Regions from separate parts of the Photorhabdus stackebrandtii genome, predicted to be linked through region 3. Evidence: predicted binding sites of a transcription regulator. Region 3 holds the regulator's gene; each other region holds the start of a gene.

Region 1 (7,417 bases), on a different contig from region 3:
TAAGTGGCTTTGGCCGAGTCAATATGATGGTTGATGGTGTTAGCCAGAGTTTTTACGGAACATCGCCGACCAGTCCAGCTCACGGTACTACTTATAACCAATTTGGTGCAATAATTGATCCTAATTTTATTGTGGGAGTTGATGTTAACCGTGGTCAATCTGATGGTTCAGATAGCGTTAATGCATTAGTGGGTAGTGCTAATTTCCGCACAATTGGTGTAGATGATGTGATATTTGCGGGGAATCCGTTGGGAGTACGCACAAAAGCAACTTATGGCAATAATGGCATTGGTCATAATGGCATGATAGCAGTTGCGGGTAAAACATCGGCTTTCAGTTCTGAAGGTTCAATAGGTGTTATGCTGGCTGTCAGCGGACATTCAATTGATGCTCATTATAAGAATGGCGATGGAGTATTAAGCGATGAGTTTGCTACAAATGAATCATTTAAGCAAAAACCCAATTCGCAATTAATTAAAATAAATATTAAACCGAGCGACTTTCATAATATGGAGCTCAGTGGGCGGAATTATCATAATAAATTTACCCGCCGTCATATTGATAGTCGGGATATTTACCTAAAATACAATTACACACCATTCAGCGAATGGGTTGATATAAAATTACTGGCCAGCACCAGTGAGGGGACTCAACGCTACGAAGGTGATTCACTTTATAGGTTGCTGAATAGCAATGCTAAAAACAAATCAGATGCAATAGATATCAGTAATATCAGCCATTTTGGCTGTGGTAATACAGATTTTAAACTAACATTCGGCAGTAAATTGATGAGAACCGAATATAGCAAGGCAACGGATAGTGTTTATTCTGGTAAAGGTCAAGATGAAGAAGAAAGGAAAAAATATGAAAAAACGAATAGTGAAGCAAAAGAAAATAATGTTTTTGCACCAAGTGGTAAACAAGATATTACCAGTATTTATGGCGGGCTGAAAATTAGTCGTGGAATTTATCAGGCAGACATTTCGTTTAATTATATGAACTACAGTGTCAAAGGTCAAAAACCGGCTTGTGATCTGCGGATCCCTTGTTTCCCGCAGGGAGAAACTGAACTGGATTTGAAAGAACATGGATTTAATCCAGGTGTTTTACTCTCAGCAGAAATTATTCCTGAATTCCAGCCATTCGTCAGTTATGCCCGTTCAATGAGAGCGCCAAATATTCAGGAAACTTTCTATAGTAATGAAGGTGGTGGATCCATGAACCCATTTTTGAAGGGAGAGACATCAGACACTTATCAAATTGGCTTTAACAGTTTCCGCCCAGACTTGATTGTAAAAGGGGATACTTTCCGCCTGAAAGCTGCCTGGTATCAATCTAAAATAAAAGATTATATTCTCAGTGATATCTGGATTATCTGTGGCAATAGGAAAACATGTAGAGCTGATAGTTCAACAGACTACGACAAAGTCGATCCTAACATCAAAATGTATATCTATCACAATAGTCTGACGCCGGTAAAAGTAAGCGGGTATGAAGTTGCTGCTGATTATGATGCGGGTATGTTTTATAGCAAATTGGCTTATAGCCGGCAAAAAACGCATCAGCCAACTTCTGCCGCTACAGCGCATTTTGGTGCTGATCCTGTGTCACAATTGCCTGATAGTTTTATGACTCTGGATACCGGTGTCCGTTTATTTGATGAGAAAGTCCGTGTTGGTGCGATTGTTAAATATACTGGTGATTCTCATAGGATGGACCCAGATCAATATAATATTGATGATGACGGGCGGGTTATATTGCAAAAAGAGCCAAAAATACCAACGATAATCGATCTTTATAGCGATTATCAGATAAATAAAAACGTACTGTTGAAGTTTTCAGTGCAGAACTTGGCAAACAAAAATTATTCGGAAGCACTTAATCGCGCAAATTCGTCTCCATTAATGATTGAGCAAACTTCGTCTATGCAAACAGCCAGAGGGCGTACTTATATTGCAGGAGCAGAAATCCGTTTCTGATATAAAATAAGTGGCAAGGAATGCCACTATTTCTGACTTGCTGGTCGTTTTTTACGTTCTTTCTTAATTTTAATTACTTCACTCTCAATCCATCCATCTTGTAACCGGGTTATCAAAGCATCACCAACATGGACTTGTTTGGTTTGTTTCAGTAATTTTCCATCAGGGGTTTCGCTGATGTTGTAACCACGGGCCAGTGTTGCCAGTGGGCTGACGGCTTCCATTCGTGAGCAGGAAACGGCAAATTTTTCTCTGGAACGGCTGATTTGTCGTTCGATCGCTTGTTTTAGCCGAAAATCTTGTTGCTGAATTTGTTGGCTATACTGGCGGATCTGCTGACTGGGTTCTGAATACCAGAGGCGTTGTTGCAATTTCTCATAAGTTAGATCGTTTTTCCGCAAATGCCGTTGCAGGCTATCAGCCAGTCGCTGGCGTAAACTGAGCAGTAAGTTTTGCTGACGAGCCAGCCGTAAATGAGGGTGTTGTTGTTGTAAACGGTGAGATAGCAGGCTGAAAACCTGTTGTTTTTGTGCAAAAAAGTAATCCATCGCCATTTCCAGTCGCTGTTGTTGCGACTGGATTTGACGTAACAATTCGAGCTGATTACGGCTGACCAATTCAGCGGCCGCTGATGGTGTCGGGGCCCGCAAATCTGCCACGAAATCAGCAATGGTAACATCCGTTTCATGGCCTACTGCACTGACTATCGGAATATCACTGTGAAAAATTGCTCTGGCGACACGTTCATCATTGAAACTCCATAAATCTTCTAATGAGCCACCACCGCGGCCGACGATCAATACATCACATTCCTGCCTTTCATTAGCTAATTCGATTGCCCGAATAATCTGTAACGGTGCTTCTGTCCCTTGAACGGCTGTCGGATAAATAATAATTGGCAGTGATGGATCACGGCGCTGCAAAATATTCAGAATATCATGCAGGGCAGCGCCATTGGTTGATGTAATCACCCCTAATTGTTGAGCAGGAGAGGGAAGAGGTTTCTTATGACTCTGATCAAATAATCCTTCGTCACTGAGTTTCTGTTTCAATAATTCAAACTGTTGCTGTAACAGGCCATCACCGGCGGGTTGCATACTTTCAACAATAAGCTGATAGTCCCCCCTGGGTTCATAAAGCGTAATCGCCGCGCGAACTAAAACCTGCTGACCATTTTGTGGCTTGAATGTCACCCGTTGATTACTACTGCGAAACATTGCGGCCCGCACCTGAGCGCGCTCATCTTTCAGGGTGAAATACCAGTGGCCGGAGGAGGGTTGAGAAAAATTCGATATTTCAGCACTTAGCCAAATTCTGCCCATTTCCATTTCGAGCAGTTGACGGACAGTCTGATTGAGGCGACTGACAGAAAAAATTCCAGTGTTAGAAGGTAGTGACATGTGAGCCAGATCAAATTCCAAAACAAGGGTTTAATTCACCGATACTAACGTCCGTTATGAAGTAAGCAAGAAATTTTTTAATAAAATGCTGGAGGCAACCGATTACGTTCTGTATAATGCCGCGGCAATATTTTATTCCTTAAATTGTCCGCAGCCTGGTGAGATATTGCTTATGTTACGAATTAAAAAAGAAGCTTTAACCTTTGACGATGTTTTGTTAATTCCTGCCCACTCTTCTGTTCTGCCTAACACTGCTGATCTGTCTACTCGACTGACTTCCACTATTCGTCTGAATGTTCCTATGCTGTCTGCGGCGATGGATACCGTAACTGAATCCGGCTTGGCTATCGCGCTGGCTCAGGAAGGCGGAATTGGTTTTATTCATAAAAATATGTCTATTGAGCGCCAGGCAGAAGAAGTTAGCCGGGTGAAAAAACATGAGAGTGGTGTTGTGACAAATCCCGTCACGGTGGCTCCTAAGACAACGCTGCGTGAAGTTCAGGCACTGACAGAGCGTAATGGTTTTGCTGGCTATCCTGTTGTAACGGAAGGAAATGAGTTGGTTGGTATTATTACGGGTCGTGACGTACGTTTCGTTACCGATCTGGATCAGCCGGTTACTGCGGTAATGACACCCAAAGAGCGTCTGGTAACGGTAAAAGAAGGTGAAGCCCGTGATGTTGTGTTGCAGAAAATGCACGAAAAACGAGTTGAGAAAGCGCTGGTGGTTGATGAAGACTTTCACCTGCTTGGCATGATCACGGTTAAGGATTTCCAGAAAGCGGAACGTAAACCTAATGCCTGTAAGGATAAGCATGGACGTTTACGCGTTGGGGCCGCAGTTGGTGCGGGTGCCGGTAATGAAGAGCGCGTTGATGCGTTGGTTGCCGCGGGTATTGATGTTCTGCTGATTGATTCATCACACGGTCATTCTGAAGGTGTATTGCTGCGTATTCGTGAAACCCGCGCTAAATACCCAAATCTACAGATTATTGGCGGTAACGTGGCGACGGGAGAAGGTGCAAAAGCGTTGGTAGCGGCTGGAGTCAATGCGGTTAAAGTCGGAATTGGCCCTGGTTCTATATGTACTACCCGTATTGTGACGGGTGTCGGTGTGCCGCAAATTACCGCTATTTCTGATGCAGTTGAAGCGCTGGAAGGCACAGGTATTCCGGTTATTGCTGATGGTGGTATTCGTTTCTCCGGTGATATTGCAAAAGCGATTGCCGCAGGGGCCTCCTGTGTCATGGTCGGTTCCATGTTGGCAGGAACGGAAGAATCCCCAGGAGAAATCGAGTTGTTCCAGGGGCGTTCATTTAAATCTTATCGTGGAATGGGTTCTCTGGGCGCGATGTCTAAAGGTTCTTCCGATCGCTATTTCCAAACTGATAATGCCGCAGACAAACTGGTACCGGAAGGCATTGAGGGGCGTGTTGCCTATAAGGGGTTGCTGAAAAACATTATCCATCAGCAAATGGGAGGCCTGCGTTCCTGTATGGGGCTGACCGGCTGTGCAACTATTGATGAATTGAGAACCAAAGCCGAATTTGTTCGCATTAGTGGTGCGGGTATTCAGGAAAGCCACGTTCACGATGTTACCATTACCAAAGAGTCGCCAAACTACCGGTTAGGTCTGTAATTCATATTTATTGTGGCTCCTGTAGGAGCCACCTATCTTCTTAGTTCTTATTCACTTGTTTTTTGGAATTCGCCGCACATGACAACAAATATCCATCAGCACCGTATTCTTATCCTTGATTTTGGTTCGCAATATACTCAGTTGATTGCTCGCCGGATCCGTGAAATCGGAGTTTACTGTGAACTTTGGGCATGGGATGTAACGGAAGAACAAATCCGCGAATTTAACCCAAGCGGTATTATTCTTTCTGGTGGCCCGGAAAGTACTACGGAGCAGGGAAGTCCGCGTGCACCTGAATATGTTTTTGATGCCAATATTCCTGTACTGGGTGTCTGCTATGGCATGCAAACTATGTCGATGCAATGCGGTGGTCAGGTAGAAAGTTCTACTGAACGTGAATTTGGTTATGCTCAGGTTGAAATTAAAGCGGAAAGTGCATTGCTTCGTGGTATCCAGGATTCGTTGAATGAGCAGGGTAAACCGTTACTGGATGTATGGATGAGTCATGGTGATAAAGTCACTGCAATCCCGGCGGATTTTATCACTATTGCCAGCACTGATACCTGCCCGTTTGCCATTATCGCGAATGAAGAAAAACGTTTTTATGGTGTACAGTTCCATCCGGAAGTCACCCATACCCATCAAGGGCAACGCATACTGGAACGTTTTGTATTGGATATTTGCCAATGTGAAGCTCTGTGGACTCCGGCTTCTATTATTGAAGATGCGGTTATACGTCTGCGTGAACAGATTGGTGATGATCACGTTATTTTGGGGTTGTCCGGTGGTGTTGATTCCTCTGTTACCGCGTTATTACTGCATCGTGCAATTGGTAAACGCTTGACTTGTGTATTTGTCGATAACGGTTTACTGCGTTTGAATGAAGCCGATCAAGTGATGGAAATGTTTGCCGGTAAATTTGGGCTGAATATCGTCCATGTTCCTGCAGAAGATCGCTTCCTTACTGCATTGGCTGGCATCAATGATCCGGAAGAAAAACGCAAAACCATTGGCCGTGTGTTTATTGAAGTGTTTGATCAAGAGGCAAGTAAACAGACTCAGGTTAAATGGTTGGCACAGGGCACTATTTACCCGGATGTGATTGAATCAGCGGCCTCTGCGACAGGTAAAGCACACGTCATCAAATCTCACCATAACGTAGGTGGTTTGCCGGAAGAGATGAAACTGGGTCTGGTGGAACCTCTGAAAGAGTTGTTCAAAGATGAAGTTCGCAAGATTGGCCTGGAGCTGGGATTGCCTTATGACATGCTGAACCGCCATCCATTCCCAGGTCCTGGTCTGGGGGTTCGTGTCTTGGGTGAAGTGAAGAAAGAGTACTGTGATCTGCTGCGTCGTGCGGATGCTATCTTTATTGAAGAACTGCACAAAGCTGATTTATACAATAAGGTAAGCCAGGCATTTACTGTATTCCTGCCGGTTCGTTCTGTGGGTGTTATGGGGGATGGCCGTAAATATGACTGGGTTGTCTCTTTACGTGCAGTAGAAACAGTCGATTTCATGACTGCACATTGGGCGCATTTACCTTATGATTTCCTTGGCCGGGTTTCTAACCGGATCATCAATGAAGTCAATGGAATTTCAAGAGTTGTATATGATGTCAGCGGTAAACCGCCTGCGACGATTGAGTGGGAATAAGTCTACAGAGTCTATAAACATTTGCTGAAGCCTAAAAACACCAATAAAACCAAAGATTTTTTTGGTGTTTTTATTGATGATATCTACCGAGCTCGAACTGTATCCATCCGCTGGATATAATTTAGATTGGATTGAAAAGGCTTTAGCTCATGAGCAACGTGGTGTCAGAGAGGCCTTACTTTTTAGACTTGGTTTTTTCAGCTTTATTTTGTCTAAAATCTGGACTGGATTTAGTGACAACAAACGGGCCATATATACAAACTCCACGACATCTAGTCTTCTTTCACCGTTTTCAATTTTGGCAATAAATGATTGAGGACGGCCGAATGCTCGCGCCAGTTTTTCCTGCGTAATACCTTTTTCCAAGCGTGTTTCGCGTAATACTCGGATAACGTACTGATATTCCTCTGAGTAAACCGAGCTCATTTGCTTTGCCTTAATAAAAAATTCCAAGATAGAGTATCTCTCATCTGCAAGAATATCCAGAATAGGAAAAAAAGAAACTTCATTAGCTACATTATCAAGAAAATCAGGTTTGGAATTTTCGTGGTGGCGATAAAAGCAGACAAGGTAAAGATGTTAAACTGGCTTTACAATTAGCTCGTAGTTGGGAGGAACAATATGATGAATGAACAGTTTACCCGTTGGGATTCAGCAGAATACTTGAAAACCGAAGCGGATATGGCCTCGTATTTGAATGCCTGTATTGAAGAAGCGGGTGATGATCCTGCTTTTATTGCGCG
Region 2 (7,417 bases), on a different contig from region 3:
GATACTTATCTGACTGATCGCTTGTGCTAAATCAGGAAAGGGATTAATTCACAGTGAGGGTTTATGGCTGATACAGAAATTCGTGTTGCGATTGTTGGTGCTGGTGGGCGTATGGGGCGTCAGTTAATACAGGCTATCCATCAATTGAGTGGCGTCGCTCTTGGTGCAGCTTTAGAACGCTCAGGCTCTTCTCTGATTGGCGTGGATGCCGGAGAATTGGCGGGTATCGGTAATACAGGCGTTACTGTTTGTGATGACCTGAAAAATGTTGTTGATAATTTTGATGTCATTATCGATTTTACCCGCCCAGAAGGAACGCTTGCCCATCTTGAAATCTGTCGTCAGAACGGTAAAGCGATGGTTATCGGTACCACAGGCTTTGATGATGAAGGTAAGCAGGCGATTAAAGATGCTTCCGTGGATATCCCGATAGTATTTGCTGCAAATTTCAGTGTTGGTGTGAATCTGGTGCTTAAGTTACTGGAAAAAGCGGCGAAAGTAATGGGTGAGTATACTGATATCGAGATTATCGAAGCACATCACCGCCATAAAGTGGATGCACCATCAGGAACGGCGTTAGCGATGGGAGAATCTATTGCCCATGCTTTAGGACGGAATCTTAAAGAGTGTGCTGTTTATGCCCGTGAAGGCTATACCGGTGAACGTGATCCGAAAAGTATTGGTTTTGCGACTATCCGTGCCGGAGATATCGTGGGTGAACATACCGCTATATTTGCAGATATTGGTGAGAGAGTTGAGATAACTCATAAGGCTTCCAGCCGGATGACATTTGCAAATGGGGCGGTAAGGGCGGCATTGTGGCTAAGTGGTAAAAACAGTGGTCTTTTTGATATGAAAGATGTTTTGAATCTTGATTTTCTTTGATATTCTATTTTTATAACTAACTGATATCGCATAATTAAATTTTATATTATGCGATTTTTGGTTATTTTATGTGATTTAATTAATTTTTCGTTGATTTTGTTTGTTTTTATCTCTTTTTCACCCTTGCTTTTCGGTTTTTTTCTCTTTTTTATGGTTATTTTCAATTCTTCATTTGAAAATTAAATCTTCTATGCTGGTAAACGTTTTCTAAACTAACTTTGTTTCTGTTTTTGGTCTTGTTTTATCAATTTATCCAGTTAAGTACGCAAAAAAATAATAAAAGTAACATTTTTTGTAGACAACTATTCCTCTCATCATTAGAATGCGCGCAATTTGCCAAAATTTTGCCTAAAAAGCAGCTTTGGCATTGATTTTGACGAACAAATCTGAATTAATATGCACTAATTGTGATTTATTATTCTCTGGAGGGTGTTTTGATTAAGTCAGCTATATTGGTTCTGGAAGACGGAACCCAATTCCACGGTCGCGCCATAGGTGCTGAAGGGGCGGCAGTTGGGGAAGTGGTTTTCAATACCTCAATGACCGGATATCAAGAAATTCTCACAGACCCTTCCTATTCCCGCCAAATTGTCACTCTTACTTATCCCCATATTGGTAATGTCGGTGTTAACTCAGCCGATAAAGAATCACTAAAAGTTCAGGCCCAGGGGCTGGTAATTCGTGATCTGCCGTTATTGACCAGTAACTTCCGTAGCGAAGAAACGCTTTCTGATTACCTTAAACGCCATAATATTGTTGCGATAGTGGATATCGATACCCGTAAACTGACCCGCTTGTTAAGGGAAAAAGGTTCACAGAATGGTTGTATTATAGCAGGTAAGCAGATTAACGCTCAGGTTGCACTAGAAAAAGCACAAGCGTTCCCAGGGCTGGAAGGGATGGATTTAGCAAAAGAGGTGACAACGGAGCAGGTTTATCCGTGGTTACAGGGAAGTTGGACTCTGGCAGATGGATTACCGGAAGAGAAGCAAGAGCTGCCTTATCATGTTGTTGCTTACGATTTTGGTGCAAAACGCAATATTTTGCGGATGCTGGTAGATCGTGGCTGTCGCCTGACAGTGGTTCCCGCTCAGACACCGGCTGAGGATGTATTGAAGCTGAATCCAGATGGTATTTTCTTGTCCAATGGCCCGGGCGATCCGGCACCTTGTGGCTATGCGATTGAAACAATTAAAACTCTCCTTGAGACAAATATTCCAATCTTTGGTATTTGCCTTGGGCACCAATTGCTGGCATTGGCGAGTGGTGCCGAAACAATGAAAATGAAATTTGGCCATCACGGAGCTAACCATCCGGTAAAAGATCTTGATCGTAATATTGTGATGATTACCGCACAGAACCACGGTTTTGCTGTAGATGAAAAGTCATTGCCGGCCAATCTGCGTGTGACCCATAAATCCCTGTTTGATGGTACGTTGCAAGGAATTCATCGCACAGATAAACCGGCATTCAGCTTTCAGGGGCATCCGGAAGCTAGCCCTGGCCCACATGAAACGTCGTCATTGTTCGATCACTTTATCGAGCTGATTAAACAGCACTGTCAGCAAAATAATCGTCATAACACCAAGTAATCGGGAGAGAATAAAATGGCAAAACGTACTGATATTAAAAGTATCCTGATCTTGGGTGCTGGTCCAATTGTTATCGGCCAGGCGTGTGAATTCGATTACTCAGGTGCACAGGCTTGCAAAGCGTTACGGGAAGAAGGTTATCGTGTTGTGTTGGTGAACTCAAACCCTGCCACCATCATGACTGATCCAGAAATGGCGGATGCTACTTATATTGAGCCGATCCACTGGGAAGTGGTACGTAAAATTATTGAAAAAGAGCGTCCTGATGCAGTTTTGCCAACCATGGGTGGACAAACTGCGCTGAACTGTGCGTTGGAACTGGAACGCCAGGGGGTTTTGAAAGAATTTGGCGTGACTATGATTGGTGCTACCGCAGATGCGATTGACAAAGCGGAAGATCGTCGTCGTTTCGATATGGCAATGAAAAAGATAGGCTTGGAAACCCCGCGTTCAGGTATCGCCCATTCAATGGAAGAAGCGCTGGCCGTTGCAGATAAAGTTGGTTTTCCTTGTATTATCCGTCCTTCCTTTACTATGGGAGGAAGTGGGGGGGGGATTGCCTATAACCGCGAAGAATTTGAAGAAATTTGTGAGCGTGGTTTGGATCTTTCGCCGACCAATGAGCTATTGATTGATGAATCGCTGATTGGCTGGAAAGAGTATGAAATGGAGGTGGTGCGTGATAAAAATGATAACTGCATCATCGTCTGTTCGATTGAAAACTTCGATGCCATGGGGATTCACACTGGCGATTCCATCACTGTTGCACCGGCCCAAACCCTGACAGATAAAGAATACCAAATCATGCGTAACGCTTCGATGGCGGTACTGCGTGAAATCGGTGTGGAAACCGGCGGCTCTAACGTTCAGTTTGCGGTGAACCCGAAAAATGGCCGTTTAGTTATCATCGAAATGAACCCGCGCGTTTCCCGCTCTTCGGCATTGGCTTCGAAAGCGACAGGTTTCCCGATTGCTAAAATTGCCGCCAAGCTGGCGGTAGGTTATACCCTTGATGAACTGATGAATGATATCACTGGTGGTCGCACGCCAGCTTCCTTTGAACCTTCTATTGATTACGTAGTGACTAAAATTCCTCGTTTCAATTTCGAGAAATTTGCCGGCGCCAATGATCGCCTGACGACTCAGATGAAATCTGTTGGTGAGGTGATGGCGATTGGCCGTACTCAGCAAGAATCCATGCAAAAAGCGTTGCGTGGTTTGGAAGTGGGAGCAACTGGCTTTGATCCGAAAGTTAGTCTGGATGATCCACAAGCATTGACCAAAATACGCCGTGAATTGAAAGATGCTGGTGCGGAGCGTATTTGGTATATCGCCGATGCTTTCCGCGCCGGTATGTCGGTTGACGGTGTTTTCAATCTGACTGATATTGACCGCTGGTTCTTGGTGCAAATTGAAGAATTGGTGCGACTGGAAGAGCAAGTAGCTGAACAGGGAATTAACAGCCTGACTGTCGATTTCCTGCGTCATTTGAAACGCAAAGGTTTTGCTGACGCACGTCTGGCGCAACTGGTCGGTGTGGCGGAAAAAGAGATCCGCAAACTGCGTCACAAATATAATCTGTATCCGGTTTACAAACGGGTTGATACCTGTGCGGCAGAATTTGCGACTGATACCGCGTACATGTATTCCACTTATGAAGATGAGTGTGAAGCCAATCCGAATAGTGACAAGCCGAAAATCATGGTGTTGGGCGGTGGTCCTAATCGTATTGGACAAGGGATCGAGTTTGACTACTGCTGTGTTCATGCATCACTGGCACTGCGTGAAGATGGTTATGAAACCATTATGGTGAACTGTAACCCGGAAACAGTTTCAACAGATTACGATACTTCGGATCGCCTCTATTTCGAACCGGTTACTTTGGAAGATGTGCTTGAAATTGTGCGTGTTGAGCAGCCAAAAGGGGTGATTGTTCAATATGGCGGGCAGACTCCGTTGAAATTGGCCCGTGAGCTGGAAACCGCAGGTGTGCCTATTATTGGTACCAGCCCGGATGCGATTGATCGTGCAGAAGATCGTGAGCGTTTCAAACAGGCGGTCAATCGTCTCGGCCTGAAACAACCAGAAAATGCCACTGTGGCGACGATTGAACGAGCGGTTGAGAAAGGGAATGCGTTGGGTTATCCGCTGGTGGTTCGCCCATCATATGTTCTGGGTGGCCGTGCGATGGAAATTGTATATGACGAAGCTGACTTGCGCCGTTATTTCCAGACGGCGGTCAGTGTATCTAATGATGCCCCGGTACTGCTTGATTGTTTCCTTGATGATGCCATAGAAGTGGATGTTGATGCTATCTGTGACGGTGAACGGGTGCTGATTGGTGGCATTATGGAACATATTGAGCAGGCAGGTGTTCACTCCGGTGATTCAGCCTGTTCACTGCCGGCTTACACATTGAGTCAGGAAATTCAGGATGTCATGCGCCAGCAGGTAGAAAAACTGGCGTTTGAGTTGTGTGTCTGTGGCTTGATGAATGTCCAGTTTGCTGTCAAGAATGACGAGGTTTACCTGATTGAAGTCAACCCTCGTGCGGCCCGTACTGTGCCATTTGTTTCTAAAGCTACAGGTTTGCCACTGGCGAAAGTTGCAGCTCGTGTGATGGTGGGTCAGTCTCTGGCTGAACAGGGCACAACTCAGGAGATCATCCCGCCATACTACTCGGTGAAAGAGGTTGTACTGCCTTTCAACAAATTCCCTGGTGTGGATCCGATTCTTGGGCCTGAAATGCGCTCAACCGGGGAAGTGATGGGTGTTGGCCGTACTTTTGCAGAAGCTTTCTCAAAAGCCCTGTTGGGATGTGACTCCAGAATGCAACAGAGTGGCAGAGCCCTTTTGTCGGTGCGTGATGGTGATAAAGGCCGAGTCGTAGATTTAGCGGCGAAGTTGTTGAAGCAGGGCTTTGAATTGGATGCGACTCACGGTACGGCAGTTGTGCTGGGTGAAGCGGGAATCAATCCTCGCTTGGTGAACAAAGTTCACGAAGGGCGTCCGCATATTCAGGATAGAATCAAAAATGGTGAGTATAGCTATATAGTGAACACCACCGCTGGTCGTCAGGCGATTGAGGATTCCAAGCTTATTCGCCGTAGTGCACTGCAATATAAAGTGCATTATGACACTACATTGAATGGCGGTTTTGCTACAACAATGGCATTGAGCGCAGATCCAACCGAGCAGGTGATTTCTGTACAGGAAATGCATGCGGAGATTAATAGCTAGCCTGTATTCTGATTAATTGAAGTAATAAAAAGGTGCGCTCTAATTAAGCGCACTTTTTTTATATTCATTGAAAACTTAAAGGGAGGGAATGAATTTCTGTTATCCCAGTGCCACCTTGACACCTAAGCCAATCAAAACAACGCCAAGCAGTTTATCAATAATCTTTTGAGTTTTAACTAATCCACGGCGTACTGGCGCACTCTGGATCAATATTACCAGTAATGGCCAATAGATGGTCGCCAGGCTCCAGATAATAAAGGCATACCATAATTTCTCATCAACACCAGAATTGACATTTAGTACCTGGGTAAATATTGCCAGAAAGAATAAGGTTGCTTTTGGATTTAGCAGATTACATAGAAATCCCTGCATAAACGCTTTTTTAAAAGTGACAATTTGTCGTGCCTGGTCATCAAGAGTGACGGTATTTCCTCCGCGGGAAAGCAGGCTATTGATCCCGATCCAAATAAGATAAGCAGCTCCGGCGTATTTCATCAGATTAAACAACCACGGAGTGGTGGTAATAAGAATAGCCAGTCCAGCGACACAATAAGTCATATGACAGGCGATAGCGGCAATTAATCCCATCACCGTCATCATTGCGGCAGGACGTTGATAACGTATGGCATTTTTGACTACCAGAAAGAAATCGGGACCGGGAGAGAGCATGCCCAAAGTTGATATGGTGATGACGAACAGTGATGTTTCCAGCATAATGTACCCTATAGTTAATATTAGATTTGTTATTATTTTGATCAATAAATATCTTAATCGACAAATCAAGTATAAATGAATTTTTTGTACTTAAGAAAGTGTTGATCCTATCGACTGGGTACATCCCTTTCCGTATAGTGTCACCAATTTTTATACTATTTGCCTATAAGGTGACTCAATGAATATCAGCTTGATCGCTGCTTTAGCTATGGATCGGATTATCGGCATGGAGAATACAATGCCGTGGCATCTGCCGGGGGATCTGGCTTGGTTTAAACGTAATACATTGAATAAACCAGTCATTATGGGACGAGTAACTTATGAATCCATAGGTCGCCCATTGCCAGGGCGGCTCAATATTGTATTGAGTAGTCAACCGGGTAACGATGAACGTGTAACCTGGGTAAGTTCAGTTGATGAAGCACTGGCAGTAGCCGGTGATGCAGAAGAGATTATGGTGATGGGGGGCGGTAAAATTTATGACCAGTTCATCTCGCTGGCTAGCCGTATGTATCTGACTCATATTGATGCAGAAGTGATAGGTGATACTCATTTTCCTGATTATGAGCCAGATGAGTGGGATTCTGAATTTACTGAATACCATGATGCAGATGGATTAAATTCTCACAGCTACTGTTTTGAGATTTTACAACGCCGTATCTAATTGATAAAACACGCCGATGAACTTTCTTCACGGCGTGTCTGGTTTTAGTGCTGTTTTACGGCTGACAGCGATGGTTGCGTAAAATATTGTTTATCTTCCCAACGCAGCATGGTTAGCTCGCCTCCCCAGCAGCAACCTGTATCCAATGCATAAAATCTTTCTGGTACTCCCTGACCTTCCAGTGAGGCCCAGTGGCCGAAAACGATGGAATACTCTTCAGGGATTGGCAATGGCAGTTCAAACCAAGGTTTCAGCGGTGCGGGAGCACTTTCGGGTTTATCTTTGCAAAGCATATCTAGCTGACCATTTGGAAAACAGTAAC
Region 3 (7,417 bases):
TCAGGAAGTATTCAATGGTGTATGGGACGCGCTGGTGGATGGCCGGGTTGATGTTGCAATTGGGGCCACCCGGGTAGCGCCGGTAGGGGAAAGGTACAGTTTCAGGGATATGGGGTTTATGCCCTGGCTGTGTGTCGTCAGTACGGGTCATGCTTTAACTCAGCTGACGGGTCTACTGTCTGATGATCAAATGCGACCTTATCCTAGCTTGTGTCTTGAGGATACATCCCGCAATTTACCGAAGCGTGATACCTGGACTCTGGATAATCAGCGCAGGCTGGTGGTACCTGATTGGGAGTCTGGTCTGGCTTGTCTGAATGAGGGTTTATGTGTGGGAATGGTCCCGAAGCATAGGGCAATGCCACTGATCCGGCAGAAGAAACTGGAAGCATTGGAATTAGAGCAGCCTTTGCCAGATAGCCCATGTTGTTTGACATGGGTGCAAAATAGCCATTCTCCGGCATTAAGTTGGCTTCTTGGTTATCTCGGCGATAGTGAAACTCTTAATGCTGAATGGCTTCAGGATGAATAGGGAGGATTAACGGCGATAGTCGATAAATGGGCCATCTGTGACAGAACGCCGTTCAACCAAACGTGGATGTACTTCAATAGTTTGTGCATCTTCACGTTTACTGACTATTCTGTCCAGTAACATAGAAAATGCCATTTGCCCCAGACGTTCTTTTGGCTGATGGATAGTTGTCAATGCTGGAGAGAAATAGCGGGCGTTGCGTATATTGTCGTAACCGATCACAGAAATATCCTGTGGGACGCGTAATCCTAATTCATCAGCAGCACAAATAGCCCCCATTGCCATCACATCGCCACCACAGAAAACTGCGGTCGGACGCTGTTTTTGATTCAGAATTTGATGCATGGCTTTGTAGCCCGATTCTGGTTCAAAATCCCCTTGAACAATCCACTCTTCTCTGATTGGAATACTGGCTTCTTTTAATGCTTTTAAGAACCCCTGATGACGGCCACCACCGGTGTTTCGTGCTAAGGGACCAGGGATCGCACCAATATCACGATGACCACGCTCAATAAGATAGCGACCAGCCAGATAACCGCCGTGGAATGCGTTATCAATAATAGTATCAGTGAAATCACCTCTGGCTTGTCCCCAATCCATGACGACCATGGGAATATGGCGATAATCTTCCAACATTCCCAACAACTGTTCCGGGTATTCTGAACACATCACCAGCAATCCATCCACCCGTTTTTGTGCCAGCATGGCCAGATAGGCTTTCTGTTTATCAATGTTATTGTGTGAGTTACACAAAATCAGCGTATAGCCTTTGCTATAACAACTGTTTTCAACGGCTTCAATGACTTCAGCAAAATAGGGGGCTTCGCTGGATGTTGCCAGTAATCCGATCGATTTTGTATGGTTAACTTTCAGACTGCGAGCAACGGCACTGGGTGAATAACTCAATTCTTTGATAGCAGCCCAAACGGCGGCCTTGGTATCTTCGGCGACGAAACGGGTTTTATTAATAACATGGGATACGGTAGTGGTTGAAACGCCAGCGTGTTTAGCCACATCTTTGATCGTTGCCATGAGATGAAAGACTCCTGACCTTTTGGTCTAAATTTAAAACTCTTTGTTAATTGTTTGCCAGTATCTTTATACATTAGGGTGTCTGCTGGCAATAAATTAGCGATAAATCCTGAATTTTGTCTGATCTGGCTCAAAAGTGAAAGCAATAATCAATGTTATAAAATACAGGGTAATCGCTATTTTATGTTTTTTCCTTAATGTTAAGGATAATTAACCATGTTAACTGAATGGTATTTGTGGTTATAGACTTCTATTCTGAGGGGGATCGATGAATACCGATTTGAAGCTTGGCTTATTTACTGCGGTGAGCACGTTGGTGATGATTGCCATTTTTGCCGCTGTTTGCGTGATCTTTGCCTGATGTTTTGAATTGATTAGGTGATGTAAAAATTGGGTTTTATATTGAAAGGAAAGAGGGCAGGCAGCTTCAATGGCTTATCTGCCCTTTGAATATAACAGTCAAAAAGAGACCATCTGTTCAAGGATAAGAAAATATCAGGATGCATATTAGTGAAAGAAAATGGTATTCTCCGCCAATATTGTGACGATGTTGGTTTAAAGGAAATAAAAATGACGACTATTGATAAGATTGAGCGCCAAATTAAAGAGAACCCGATTCTGCTGTATATGAAAGGCTCTCCTAAATTACCAAATTGTGGATTTTCTGCACAGGCTGTTCAGGCTTTATCTGCATGTGGTGAACGTTTTGCTTATGTAGATATTTTGCAAAATCCCGATATTCGTGCAGAATTGCCAAAATATGCTAATTGGCCAACTTTTCCTCAGCTTTGGGTTGAGGGGGAGTTGATAGGTGGATGCGATATTATTATTGAAATGTATCAACGAGGTGAGCTACAAACATTAATTAAAGAGACCGCTGATAAATATCGCTCTCAAGACGAAAACGCAACAGAATAATTTTTAAATTAGCGACAGGCTATTGTGCTATCTCCCCATATGTAGATATATGGGGGTTTTTGTTATTGCTTAAATTTCAATTTGATTATATTAATCTTATAGTTAGCTATAAGTCTATCCGGTTTTTTCTTCTTCTGCTGTTGCTAATGGCCAACCACCAAGTTGTTTCCAGCGATTAACCATTTCACAGAATAATTCAGCGGTGCGCTCAGTATCATATAAGGCGCTGTGAGCCTGAGTATTGTCGAATGGGATCCCGGCTGTAGCACAGGCTTTTGCTAAAATCGTTTGTCCTAATACCAGACCGCCTAAAGCAGCTGTATCAAAAGTCGCAAATGGATGAAACGGATTCCGCTTCAGTCTGGCGCGTTCTGCGCCAGCCATAACAAAGCTATGATCAAAGTTAGCATTGTGCGCAACAATAATGGCCCGGCTGCAATGATTGTTTTTTATCCCTTTACGGACCATTTTAAAAATAGCGTGTAAAGCTTCATATTCGCTTACTGCGCCACGTAGCGGATTTGATGGATCGATGCCGGTAAACTCTAGGGCTGCTGGTTCAAGATTTGCTCCCTCAAATGGCTCAATATGGAAATGAAGTGATTCACTGGGCACCAGCCAACCTTGATCATCCATCTCCAGTGTGATGGCGGCAATTTCAAGTAACGCGTCTGTTTTGGCATTAAAGCCGCCAGTTTCAACATCAATAACGACAGGGTAATAACCTCGAAAACGTCCACTAAGGACGTTTGGCTCTTTTTTATCAAACATCAGATTGAGTTACCCAGGGCGTTGCTGGCATTTTTATTTTCAATAAGTTCAATTTTGTAACCGTCTGGATCTTCAACGAAAGCAATAATGGTTGTTCCACCTTTTACCGGGCCGGCTTCACGGGTAATGTCACCCCCCGCTTTGCGGATACATTCGCAAGTGGCTGCGACATCATCAACACCCAATGCTATGTGACCAAAGGCCTCTCCCATTGCATAATGGTCAACTCCCCAGTTATAAGTTAACTCGATCACCGCCCCTTCGCTTTCATCTGTGTAGCCAACGAAGGCGAGTGAGTACTTATATTCTGTATTCTCACTGACGCGCAGCAGGCGCATTCCTAATACTTTAGTGTAAAAGTCGATGGAGCGTTGTAGATCACCTACGCGGATCATGGTATGGAGTAAGCGCATAATTACCTCTAATTTAATGGTTTTCTCAGTATTTTTGTGCGGCAGGCCGCACAAAAACTACTAACTATAACGTGTCTTACGGTTACAGTTCAATTTATCCATAATTATAATTTATTCTCATCTGGGTTTATAATTAAATATAGCATGTGAATTGTATAGGAAACGGGATGTGATGGTCGAGCAACTAGAGTTCTTTGCTATTCCCAGTCCTTGTCGAGGAATTTGTCAGGCTAATGAGCGGGGCTTTTGTTTGGGATGTTATCGCAGTCGGGAAGAAAGATTTAATTGGATGAAAATGTCAGATGGACAAAAGCGTGAAGTATTGAGATTGTGCCGGCAAAGATATTTACGTGCAGTGAGAGCACAAAATCAGACAGATGAAGAATTGCCTGAGCAGCCATCCCTATTTTAATTAGAAAATTTTGAGGTTATTAGAGTTAACAATTCAATGATTTACTTATATAGGGTTATATTTTTGGCAAAGTTATAAATGTTCTACTATAATTTAAGGTGTTTTGTTTGTTATTTTTTTATTTATTGCTCAATGGGATGACTAACAGTTTTTATTTTAAATGTTTTTATAACTTTATGTTTTAAATGGAATTTTAAGTTTGATTGTGTGACAAATGTAAAATAAAAACAACATTAATGTAAAAATAGATAGCTTAGCATTTAGATGACAGCTATCCTTATAGTACTTGGAATAAAGTATTGAATGATATTTATTGGTTTCTATTTGTTTGTATTCATAGTTCTGATAGTTTTTGTGTTAAAAATATTGTATGTTAATTGTTTTGTTCTGAATTGAATTTAAGTTTAGTTGTTCTTGGTTATAGTTACCTGAATTAGTTAGTTACTAAGAGTTTACTGTGATTACACAGAAGTTATATATACTTTTTTAAGGCTAATTAGCCTGATTTAGAAAAATTTGGCTGTTATGTTTAGTAGGCTAGTTATTTAAGGAGGGACAATTGGAATCTACATTGGGATCAGATCTGGCACGGTTAGTCCGTATTTGGCGTGCTTTAATTGACTATCGTTTAAAGCCGTTGGAATTAACTCAGACTCATTGGGTAACGTTATACAATATTAGCCGGTTACCTCAGGAGCAATCTCAGATACAGTTGGCGAAAGCTATCGGTATCGAACAACCATCTTTAGTCAGGACATTAGATCAGCTTGAGGAAAAAAGACTTATCACCCGGCATACTTGTGCCAATGATCGTCGTGCAAAAAGAATCAAGCTGACTGAAGACTCTGCGTCGGTTATTAGGGAGCTAGATGGTGTTATTGAATCGACAAGAAATGAGATTCTGGAAGGTATTTCACGCGAGGAACTTGCTTTTCTTTCCACTTTAGTTCAGAAACTAGAGCAAAATATTATCCAATTACAGAGTAGATAGTAATGACGATATCCATGAAATGCTAACCAGATGAAAGAAAACCGCGGCTTACAAAGCTGAAGTCACGGTTTTCTTATCTATATTTTATTGTCGAGGTGAAACGGTAATGTTACTGCCTTGGCCTGCGATTCTGACACGTTGGCCTTTACTGAAGACTGTTTTACCTTGTTTTTGAACAACAATGATGCTTTCACCGCTGTCACGACGAATTTCCAGTTCTACACCTTTAGTTGTGTTGAGTGCCCCCTGAATGTTTTGACCTGCAACACCACCGGCAACCGCGCCTGCGGCAGTCGCCAATGTGTTACCACTACCACCACCAATAGTATTGCCGACCAGGCCACCCAGAACTGCGCCACCGATAGCACCTAATACATTCTCATTGCTGCCAGCTTGAATGTTGACAGGACGAACGGAAACAACCGTACCGTAGGAGATTGTCTGGACTTGTTTAGCCTGTCCGGCAGTATAAGTATCACCAGAAAGGGAATCGGTGTTGACACAGCCTGATAATGATGCGACTGCAACCGCGCTAACTAAAAAATGCTTAAACATAGTAACTCCTGATTTTGATGCCTGACTGCGGAAATCTGATAGCTTATGGGCAACCAGGCTACAACCGGCATTGGCAACAAGTAATAAAAAATTTATTCGGATAGAATAGTCGGTACATTAGCAATCTAGTGCTAAACATATATTAAACGTCAATAGAGATTTTTAAAAGGAATAGCTATTAATGAAAAATTCCGCATTTTTTGTGAAGTCGTTTCCAAAACTTAGGTTTTATTCCGTTGTTTTCCTATTAGCCATATACAGCTAAAACCACCGCGCTTTATAGTTATTGGCGTGGTTTCTGATTTTATCAAGGTAGATTCTAAGCAGGAAGGCAAATTAATGGTTATGAAGTCAGGTCGCTATATTGGTGTAATGTCGGGTACAAGTTTGGATGGGGTTGATGTAGTGCTTGCCGCAATCAACGATAAAGTTGTTGCTCAACAAGCCAGTTATTCACATCCGTTCCCACATGAACTGAAGCAGAGAATTCTCGCAGTTTGTCAGGGGCAACAAACGACATTATCCGAAATAGGCAGGTTGGATTATGAATTGGGTTCTTTATTCGCTGAAGCCGTACAAGGTTTACTGGTTAAAACAGGGTTAACCTCAAATGAGATTATTGCGGTGGGGTGTCATGGGCAGACCGTTTGGCATGAGCCAGACAGTCACACGCCTTTCACCATGCAGCTTGGCGATAATAACCGTATTGCGGCTTTAACCGGGATGACGACTGTTGGTGATTTTCGCCGGCGGGATATGGCATATGGTGGGCAGGGCGCGCCATTAGTGCCGGCTTTTCATTTTGCCGTGTTAGGTCATCCAACAGAACGCAGGATAATTCTCAATATCGGTGGTATTGCCAACATAACGACGCTATTACCTGGCTCGTCAGTCAAAGGGTATGACACCGGTCCGGGTAATATGCTGATGGATAGCTGGGTATGGTGCCATCAGAAAAAACCTTATGATAAAGATGGTCAATGGGCACGAGAAGGTATCGTTAATAACGGCTTGCTCAGACAAATGCTTTCTGATCACTATTTTTCACGACCAGCCCCTAAAAGCACCGGCCGGGAGTATTTCAATATGAGCTGGCTGGAGGCACAATTGATTAATTTCACTGATGTATCTCCTGTTGATGTTCAGGCCACACTGGCCGAACTGACGGCGGTGTCTGTGTCACAACAAATTATGTTGAGCGGTGGGTGTGAACGTCTGCTGGTTTGTGGTGGTGGCGCGCGTAATCCACAAATAATGAATCGACTTTCTGCATTATTGCCGGGGACGGAAGTGTGTCCGACAGATAAATATGGTCTTAGCGGTGATGATATGGAAGCGCTGGCATTTGCTTGGTTAGCATTCCGTACGATGTCAGGTGCTACAGGAAATTTACCCTCGGTCACTGGTGCCAGTACTGAAACTATTTTAGGTGCAATTTATCCTGTTACTAATGAATAACAATGATAAGTTGTCTGGTATTTGATAAATCATAAGCAGAGTTGCATAATGTCAGGGCGAAATGAATTTGATGTTGCAGAGCTACGCCGCGAATATGTTCGTGGCGGGTTAAGACGTAAAGATTTGACCAAAGAACCCATTGAACTTTTTGAGCGTTGGCTCAAGCAGGCATGTGAAGCCAAATTGTATGATCCAACGGCAATGTGCATTGCAACGGTCGATGAGACTGGTCAGCCGTATCAACGTATTGTGTTATTGAAGCATTTTGATGCCAATAGTTTGGTTTTCTATACAAATTTAGGCAGCCGGAAAGCGAAACATTTGGCGCAGAATAA
Region 4 (7,417 bases), on a different contig from region 3:
GACTACAGAAGAACGAAAAAAGGCTAACAATGCGTATTTAGTGGGGTTTTGTGGACTTCGAAAGACGTTAAGATATTAAAGGATGGCACGCCCTACAGGATTCGAACCTGTGACCTACGGCTTAGAAGGCCGTTGCTCTATCCAGCTGAGCTAAGGGCGCATTTTGGGAGATGAGCTGTATCTATAATGCTTTGACGCGGGTGAGATTATACGGGGACAAGCCTTTGAGTCAATGGCTTTTCTGCTTATAAATCTCATTTGTCTATTTTCTGATTATCAATAAAACTGACAGCACGCTCATGTTCTGACAAAATAGGCGGTATCCCAATGTTTGATTTATGGATTTATTAGTACATGTCAGCAAAAATTATTGACGGGAAAACGATTGCGCAGACAATCAGAAGAGAAGTCGCAGAACGTGTTCAACAACGTGTCGCAGCGGGAAAACGTGCTCCCGGTCTTGCCGTTGTTTTAGTAGGGGAAAATCCCGCTTCTCAGATTTATGTCGCAAGCAAACGCCGTGCCTGCGAAGAAGTCGGGTTTGTTTCCCGTTCTTATGATCTGCCAGATACTACCAGTGAAGCAGAGTTACTGAACCTTATCGATCAGCTCAATAACGATTCAGAAATTGATGGAATTCTGGTGCAGCTCCCTTTGCCTGCCGGTATCGACAATGTCAAAGTTCTGGAACGTATCCAACCTGATAAGGATGTTGATGGCTTCCATCCCTATAATATTGGCCGTCTGTGTCAACGCGCTCCAAAACTGCGCCCCTGTACTCCGCGTGGTATCGCAACGTTGCTTGAACGCTGCGAAATTAATACTTATGGCCTAAATGCCGTCATTATCGGCGCTTCAAATATTGTTGGTCGTCCAATGAGCCTGGAACTGTTACTGGCTGGCTGTACCACCACAGTTACTCACCGCTTTACCAAAGATTTACGTCACCATGTGGAACATGCGGATCTGCTGATTGTGGCTGTCGGTAAACCAAACTTTATCCCCGGCGAATGGATTAAACCAGGCGCTATCGTTATTGATGTAGGCATTAACCGTCTGGAAGACGGTAAAGTCATTGGTGATGTTGATTTTGAAACCGCATCAGAGCGGGCTAGCTGGATTTCGCCTGTTCCAGGTGGTGTTGGGCCAATGACTGTAGCCACTCTTATCCAGAATACCTTGCAAGCCTGCGAGGAATACCACAACGTGGAAAAAACAGAAGGTTGTTAATGGAAATTTTTTCTTTAGAAGGCCATCCTCATGTGGAGCTGTGTGATCTGCTGAAATTTCAAGGATGGAGTGAAAGCGGTGCTGCCGCCAAAGCGGTTATTGCTGAAGGTCTGATTGAAGTCAATGGTCAGACAGAGACGCGAAAACGCTGCAAAATTACTGCCGGACAGGTTGTTACCTTCAACGGTGACTCTGTTTGCATCAAAGAATAACTAAAATAGGCTCCACCAAAAGGGAGCCTATTTTATAAAGCCAGCCCAGTGACTAAAAATATATCTAACTTACTTACGACGCCAACTAGTTCCCTGCGGGCCGTCTTCCAACTCAATCCCCATCTCATTCAACTGATTACGGGCAGCATCTGCCAGCGCCCAATCTTTGTTTTGACGAGCATCATTACGCTGCTTAATCAGCACTTCGATTTTGGCAATTTCTTCATCATCAGCCTGAACACCATTGTGCAGAAATTGTTCCGGCTCTTGTTCCAACAAACCTAAAATGCCGGCCAATTTACGTAACTCAGCCGCCAGGCCATTCGCCTCAGCCATATTTTCTGATTTCAGGCGGTTGATTTCACGTGCTATGTCAAACAGTACCGAATAAGCCTCTGGCGTATTGAAATCATCATCCATCGCTTCCTTGAAACGCGCCTCAAACATTTCACCACCTGCTGGCTGTACAGACGCATCCGTACCACGCAGAGAAGTATATAAACGTTCAAGCGCAGTACGCGCCTGTTTCAGGTTTTCTTCAGTGTAGTTAAGCTGACTGCGATAATGGCCTGATAGCAGGAAGTAACGTACCGTCTCCGCATCGTAATATTCCAGTACGTCACGGATAGTAAAGAAGTTGTTCAGCGATTTAGACATCTTCTCTTTATCCACCATCACCATTCCAGAATGCATCCAATAATTCACATACGGGCCATCATGGGCACAGGTAGACTGAGCAATTTCATTTTCATGATGCGGAAACATGAGATCAGCACCACCACCATGAATATCAAAATGATTACCTAGCTGTTTGTTGTTCATTGCAGAACATTCAATATGCCAACCAGGACGACCGGCTCCCCACGGAGATTCCCAGCTTGGTTCACCTGACTTAGACATTTTCCACAATACGAAATCCATCGGGTTACGCTTGGCATCGGCCACTTCTACTCGTGCACCTGCTTGTAACTGGCTGAGATCCTGACGGGAAAGTGATCCGTAATCCGGATCACTCTCGACGGAAAACATAACATCACCATTATCTGCCACATAAGCATGATCACGTTTTATCAACGATTCTGTCAGTTCAATAATCTCTGAGATATGACGAGTCGCATGTGGTTCCAAGTCAGGACGTAAAATATTCAGCACATCAAAATCTTTATGCATTTCTGCCAGCATACGACTGGTCAGCTCATCGCAACTTTCACAGTTTTCCGCCGCACGCTTGATGATTTTATCATCAACATCGGTCACGTTGCGCACATAGGTCAAATCGTATCCCAGATAGCGCAGGTAACGGGCAACCACATCAAAGGAAACAAATGTTCTACCGTGACCAATATGGCACAGGTCATAAATCGTAATACCACACACGTACATCCCTACTTTTCCTGGATGGATTGGCTTAAATTCTTCTTTCTGGCGACTGAGGGTATTGAAAATTTTTAGCATCGGGATTTTCCGTAAATTCACTGTACGCGTGATTAAAAATAACGAATTGATAATTCTGGATTTATGTCCTTATCTCATAAATAAGTTCTCGATATGGCATAGTCCAATAAGATATTGAAACCTGATATTAAGCGCTTTGCAAGGTTGACGAGCAAGATAGCTTACTGAAATTAATAGGTACTGACTCATTATGGTAGATGTGATATAAAAGCCGCCTGGTCCAAATGCCCTAAACCGGGTTAATCAAAACTATTATTAGGATTTCAATTATGGTGACTTTCCATACCAATTTTGGCGATATCGTAATTAATACTTTCGCTGACAAAGCTCCTGTAACTGTTGAAAATTTCTTGAACTACTGCCGCAATAACTTCTACGATAACACTATCTTCCACCGTGTTATTAACGGTTTCATGATTCAAGGTGGTGGGTTTGAACCTGGTATGAAACAAAAATCGACTGACGCGGCTATCAAAAACGAAGCCAATAATGGTCTGAAAAACAATCGTGGCACTCTGGCTATGGCACGTACCAATGATCCACACTCCGCGACTGCACAGTTCTTCGTCAATGTTGTTGATAATGATTTCCTGAACTTCCGTTCTGAGCGTCCTGATGGCTGGGGTTACTGCGTATTTGCAGAAGTGGTCGAAGGTATGGATGTTGTTGATAAAATCAAAAGCGTATCTACCGGCCGCAGCGGCATGCACCAAGACGTACCACGCGAAGACGTTATCATCGAAAAAGTGACCGTCAGCGAGTAATTTACTACGTATGTGCACACTTTTTATCGCAGATTTACATCTCAGCGAACACGAACCGGCAATCACTGCCGGTTTTCTACGCTTTCTGCGTGAGGATGCTATTCAGGCGGATAGTCTCTATATTCTCGGTGATCTGTTCGATTACTGGATTGGCGATGATGATCACAATCCTCTCCACTATGAAATTGCCACCGCATTAAAAACACTAAAAAAACAAGGCATTACTTGTTATTTTATCCATGGTAATCGTGATTTTCTTATCGGTTCCCGCTTTGCTGAAGAAAGCGGAATGATACTGTTACCACAGGAAAAAATAGTGGAACTGTATGGTAAGCGGGTGCTTATCTTACACGGAGATACTTTGTGCACTGATGACGAAGGTTATCAACAATATCGTAAACGGGTACATACCCCGTGGATCCAGCGCCTGTTTTTATTATTACCTCTGTTTATCCGCCAGAAAATCGCCGAAAAAATGCGAGCAAACAGCCAATCTGTTAACAACAGAAAATCCGAAGCAATTATGGATGTCAATCAGCAAGCCGTTATTGATGTTTTTGAGCAGTACCAAGCTGACTGGATAATACATGGGCATACTCACCGTCCTGCTGTACATGAAATTCCTTTGCATAACAAAATAGTTTACCGCGGTGTGCTTGGTGCATGGCATCACCAAGGATCAATGTTCAAAGTAACGGGCGAATCAACTGATCTTATCTTCTTCCCATTCTGATTAATGAGAGATACTCATATCCAAGTATCATAACGAAGGATAAATCAACGCAATCGTTTTCCTTAGCTTATGAGCATGATATGATTCGCCGCTTTAAAGCGCTATTTTCGTTCTGGTGGACGTTAAAACACAGGAGCATTTGATTTATGACTGCCCGGCCTGATTCAGCAGGAACAACTCAACACAACGCCAAAATTGCCATCGTTATGGGGTCTAAAAGCGACTGGGCGACTATGCAGCACGCGGCGGATATTCTCACCTCCCTTAATGTCCCCTTCCATGTTGAAATTGTTTCTGCCCATCGTACACCAGATAAACTATTCAGTTTTGCCGAACAGGCTGAACAAAATGGTTTTGATGTCATTATCGCTGGCGCAGGTGGTGCTGCCCATTTACCCGGAATGCTGGCAGCGAAAACACTGGTGCCGATCCTAGGCGTACCCGTACAAAGTGCGGCACTTAATGGTGTAGACAGCCTCTATTCAATCGTACAAATGCCAAGAGGCATTCCCGTCGGCACACTTGCAATTGGGAAAGCCGGCGCGGCAAACGCAGCTCTGCTGGCAGCACAGATTCTGGCCCGTCATGATAAAGATTTGCTGAAACACCTTACCTGTTGGCGTGAAACACAAACTCAGGATGTACTCGATAATCCCGATCCACGGGAGGAAGCATGAAGCCAGTTTGTGTATTAGGTAATGGTCAGCTCGGCCGGATGTTACGTCAGGCGGGTGAACCTTTAGGTATCATGGTTTATCCGGTTGGCCTGGATGCAGAACCCGAAGCTGTTCCTTACCAAAATAGTGTTATCACCGCCGAAATTGAGCGCTGGCCGGAAACCGCCCTCACCCAAGAACTCGCCCGCCATAAGGCTTTTGCTAATCGGGATATTTTTCCCCGTCTGGCAGATCGTCTGCCACAAAAGCAATTAATAGATAGCCTTGGGCTTGCAACTGCTCCGTGGCACTTACTGTCTGATATCCGCCAATGGCCACAACTATTTGCAAAACTCGGCCATTTCGTCATCGTTAAACGCCGTATCGGCGGTTACGATGGCCGTGGACAATGGCGCATCCACCCCGGAGATGAAACAGCGTTACCGACCGATATTTATGGTGAATGTATTGCCGAACAAGCGATTCCTTTCTCTGGTGAAGTGTCATTGGTAGGTGCACGCAATGAAAGTGGTGATTGTGTGTTCTATCCATTGACTCACAATCTGCATCAAGATGGCATTCTGCGGGCCAGTATTGCCTTTCCTCAGGAAAACTGCCATTTACAACAGCAGGCCCAGAACATGTTGTCAGCCATTATGCATGAGCTGAAATATGTCGGCGTAATGGCAATGGAGTGTTTTATCGTCGATGATCATTTACTGATTAATGAGCTGGCGCCACGGGTTCACAATAGTGGTCACTGGACTCAAAACGGTGCTTCCATCAGCCAATTTGAATTACACCTTCGCGCTATTCTGGATTTACCTATGCCTTACCCAGAAGTTACTGCGCCCTCAGTCATGGTTAATCTGATTGGCACAGAGGTAAATAACCAATGGCTCAGTTTGCCATTAGTACACTTGCATTGGTATGAGAAAGAAGTTCGTCCGGCGCGTAAGGTTGGTCACCTTAATCTTTCTCATTCAAATAAAAATGAATTAAAAAATACGTTGCAAAAACTAATCCCAATGCTGCCACCTGAGTATCAGAGCGGTCTGGAGTGGGTGCAGGAAAAATTAAATTAGCTGCTTATCATCTAATAGCCCTGAGTTAAATGTGGAAGCGAAAATAAAATAATTTACCGCTCCACATTCCCACTCTTTCCGAATTCTTTTATATTCCTTTGATTATTGCATTAATTTATTAGCATTAATAGCTCTGGATACAGTATCTACAATAGTTCTTGTTGTTTGATCTATTTCATAATTCAGTAAATCGCCAATTTTAATATTACCAAGATTAGTCAACCTTAATGTTTCCGGAATTAAATTCAATTCTATGATTTTATTTTCTTCATTTATGCCATTTATTGTTAAACTACAACCATGAAGACCAATAAAACCTTTATGAAAAAAATATTTGATATTATCTTCAGGAATACTAATAATTAATTGATAGGTTTCTCCAGTTTCGATAAAATCAACGACTTTTGCTACTCCCTCAATATGCCCATATAGACTATGCCCGCCATTTTCTTTATGCATTTGATGTGATCTTTCAATATTAACTTTATCTCCCACATCTAAAAATTTTAATGTGGTCACGTCAGAAGTAAAATCTGAAATATCAAAAGAAACAATATCATTTTTAAATTGCGTCACAGTCAAGCATGTGCCATTAATAGCAACACTCGCGCCCACAAAAACATCGTCAAAGAAATGGTTAATATTACTTATAGCCAATGTGCTAAATCCATTTCTTTTATCAAGAGATAATACTGTTTCTTTTCCTTGCACAATTCCAGTATACATAATTACCCCGTTATATTAAGTAAAAAACCCATTAAATAATAACTTTTATGCTATCTTGAAATATACTCCTGGTAAAGAGTTATTAATGGCATTATCACGACTTATTTCAAAAAAATTTATATGTTTATGATTTCAATATAATAAAAACATCAAGGGTTAAAAACTTAATGCGTTATTCATTATAGTAATTTTTAATTATATCAAATAACTGTGTTAAGTTTATGAGATTTTAATGTTAAATAAACAATTAAATATCAAATAAGATCTATAATTTAAATTAATGAGAATAATAATTAAAAAATTGTATTTATATATTTTTAAAATAATAACACACCATATCTTATAAAACATTAACAAAATAATACGTATATATTTATAAAATATTTTACATAGCAATTTACAATATTTAAATTGTAATTCACTACTAAATAAAATTCCAAAATAGTGCTACATCTTATACCACTCATCATTCTATATATAACAATAGGTTGAAGATGGATGTGTGTAGCAGAATTATGAAACGTTATTTAGCCTTAATTCCACTATGATATATAAA

The links. Region 3 encodes PurR, which represses purine synthesis genes. Its sites were predicted from a motif close to CANGCAAACGTTTGCNTG; they were not measured.
Region 1: a site for PurR is predicted at 3,471-3,488, ahead of guaB (IMP dehydrogenase). Genes of this name have one in related genera too.
Region 2: a site for PurR is predicted at 1,079-1,096, ahead of carA (glutamine-hydrolyzing carbamoyl-phosphate synthase small subunit). Genes of this name have one in related genera too.
Region 4: a site for PurR is predicted at 4,441-4,458, ahead of purE (5-(carboxyamino)imidazole ribonucleotide mutase). Genes of this name have one in related genera too.

The regions. Positions count from the first base shown of each region.
Region 1 is NZ_PUJV01000005.1:49,674-57,090, reverse strand. Features, by position in the region: gene C5470_RS05845 (TonB-dependent receptor domain-containing protein) at 1-1,979, shown strand, start outside; gene xseA (exodeoxyribonuclease VII large subunit) at 2,006-3,379, opposite strand; gene guaB (IMP dehydrogenase) at 3,552-5,018, shown strand; gene guaA (glutamine-hydrolyzing GMP synthase) at 5,097-6,674, shown strand; gene C5470_RS05825 (helix-turn-helix domain-containing protein) at 6,822-7,100, opposite strand; gene C5470_RS05820 (addiction module antidote protein) at 7,296-7,417, shown strand, end outside.
Region 2 is NZ_PUJV01000001.1:289,147-296,563, forward strand. Features, by position in the region: gene dapB (4-hydroxy-tetrahydrodipicolinate reductase) at 64-885, shown strand; gene carA (glutamine-hydrolyzing carbamoyl-phosphate synthase small subunit) at 1,320-2,477, shown strand; gene carB (carbamoyl-phosphate synthase large subunit) at 2,493-5,717, shown strand; gene C5470_RS01370 (LysE family transporter) at 5,817-6,431, opposite strand; gene folA (type 3 dihydrofolate reductase) at 6,610-7,095, shown strand; gene apaH (bis(5'-nucleosyl)-tetraphosphatase (symmetrical) ApaH) at 7,140-7,417, opposite strand, start outside.
Region 3 is NZ_PUJV01000003.1:48,156-55,572, forward strand. Features, by position in the region: gene punR (DNA-binding transcriptional activator PunR) at 1-532, shown strand, start outside; gene purR (HTH-type transcriptional repressor PurR) at 539-1,564, opposite strand; gene C5470_RS03325 (Grx4 family monothiol glutaredoxin) at 2,135-2,482, shown strand; gene rnt (ribonuclease T) at 2,597-3,253, opposite strand; gene gloA (lactoylglutathione lyase) at 3,253-3,666, opposite strand; gene C5470_RS03340 (DUF1289 domain-containing protein) at 3,839-4,078, shown strand; gene slyA (transcriptional regulator SlyA) at 4,638-5,069, shown strand; gene C5470_RS03350 (outer membrane lipoprotein) at 5,154-5,624, opposite strand; gene anmK (anhydro-N-acetylmuramic acid kinase) at 5,970-7,082, shown strand; gene pdxH (pyridoxamine 5'-phosphate oxidase) at 7,131-7,417, shown strand, end outside.
Region 4 is NZ_PUJV01000012.1:121,073-128,489, reverse strand. Features, by position in the region: tRNA gene C5470_RS12440 (tRNA-Arg) at 84-160, opposite strand; gene folD (bifunctional methylenetetrahydrofolate dehydrogenase/methenyltetrahydrofolate cyclohydrolase FolD) at 355-1,230, shown strand; gene ybcJ (ribosome-associated protein YbcJ) at 1,230-1,442, shown strand; gene cysS (cysteine--tRNA ligase) at 1,512-2,897, opposite strand; gene ppiB (peptidylprolyl isomerase B) at 3,167-3,661, shown strand; gene lpxH (UDP-2,3-diacylglucosamine diphosphatase) at 3,672-4,394, shown strand; gene purE (5-(carboxyamino)imidazole ribonucleotide mutase) at 4,541-5,071, shown strand; gene purK (5-(carboxyamino)imidazole ribonucleotide synthase) at 5,068-6,135, shown strand; gene C5470_RS12400 (riboflavin synthase subunit alpha) at 6,238-6,861, opposite strand.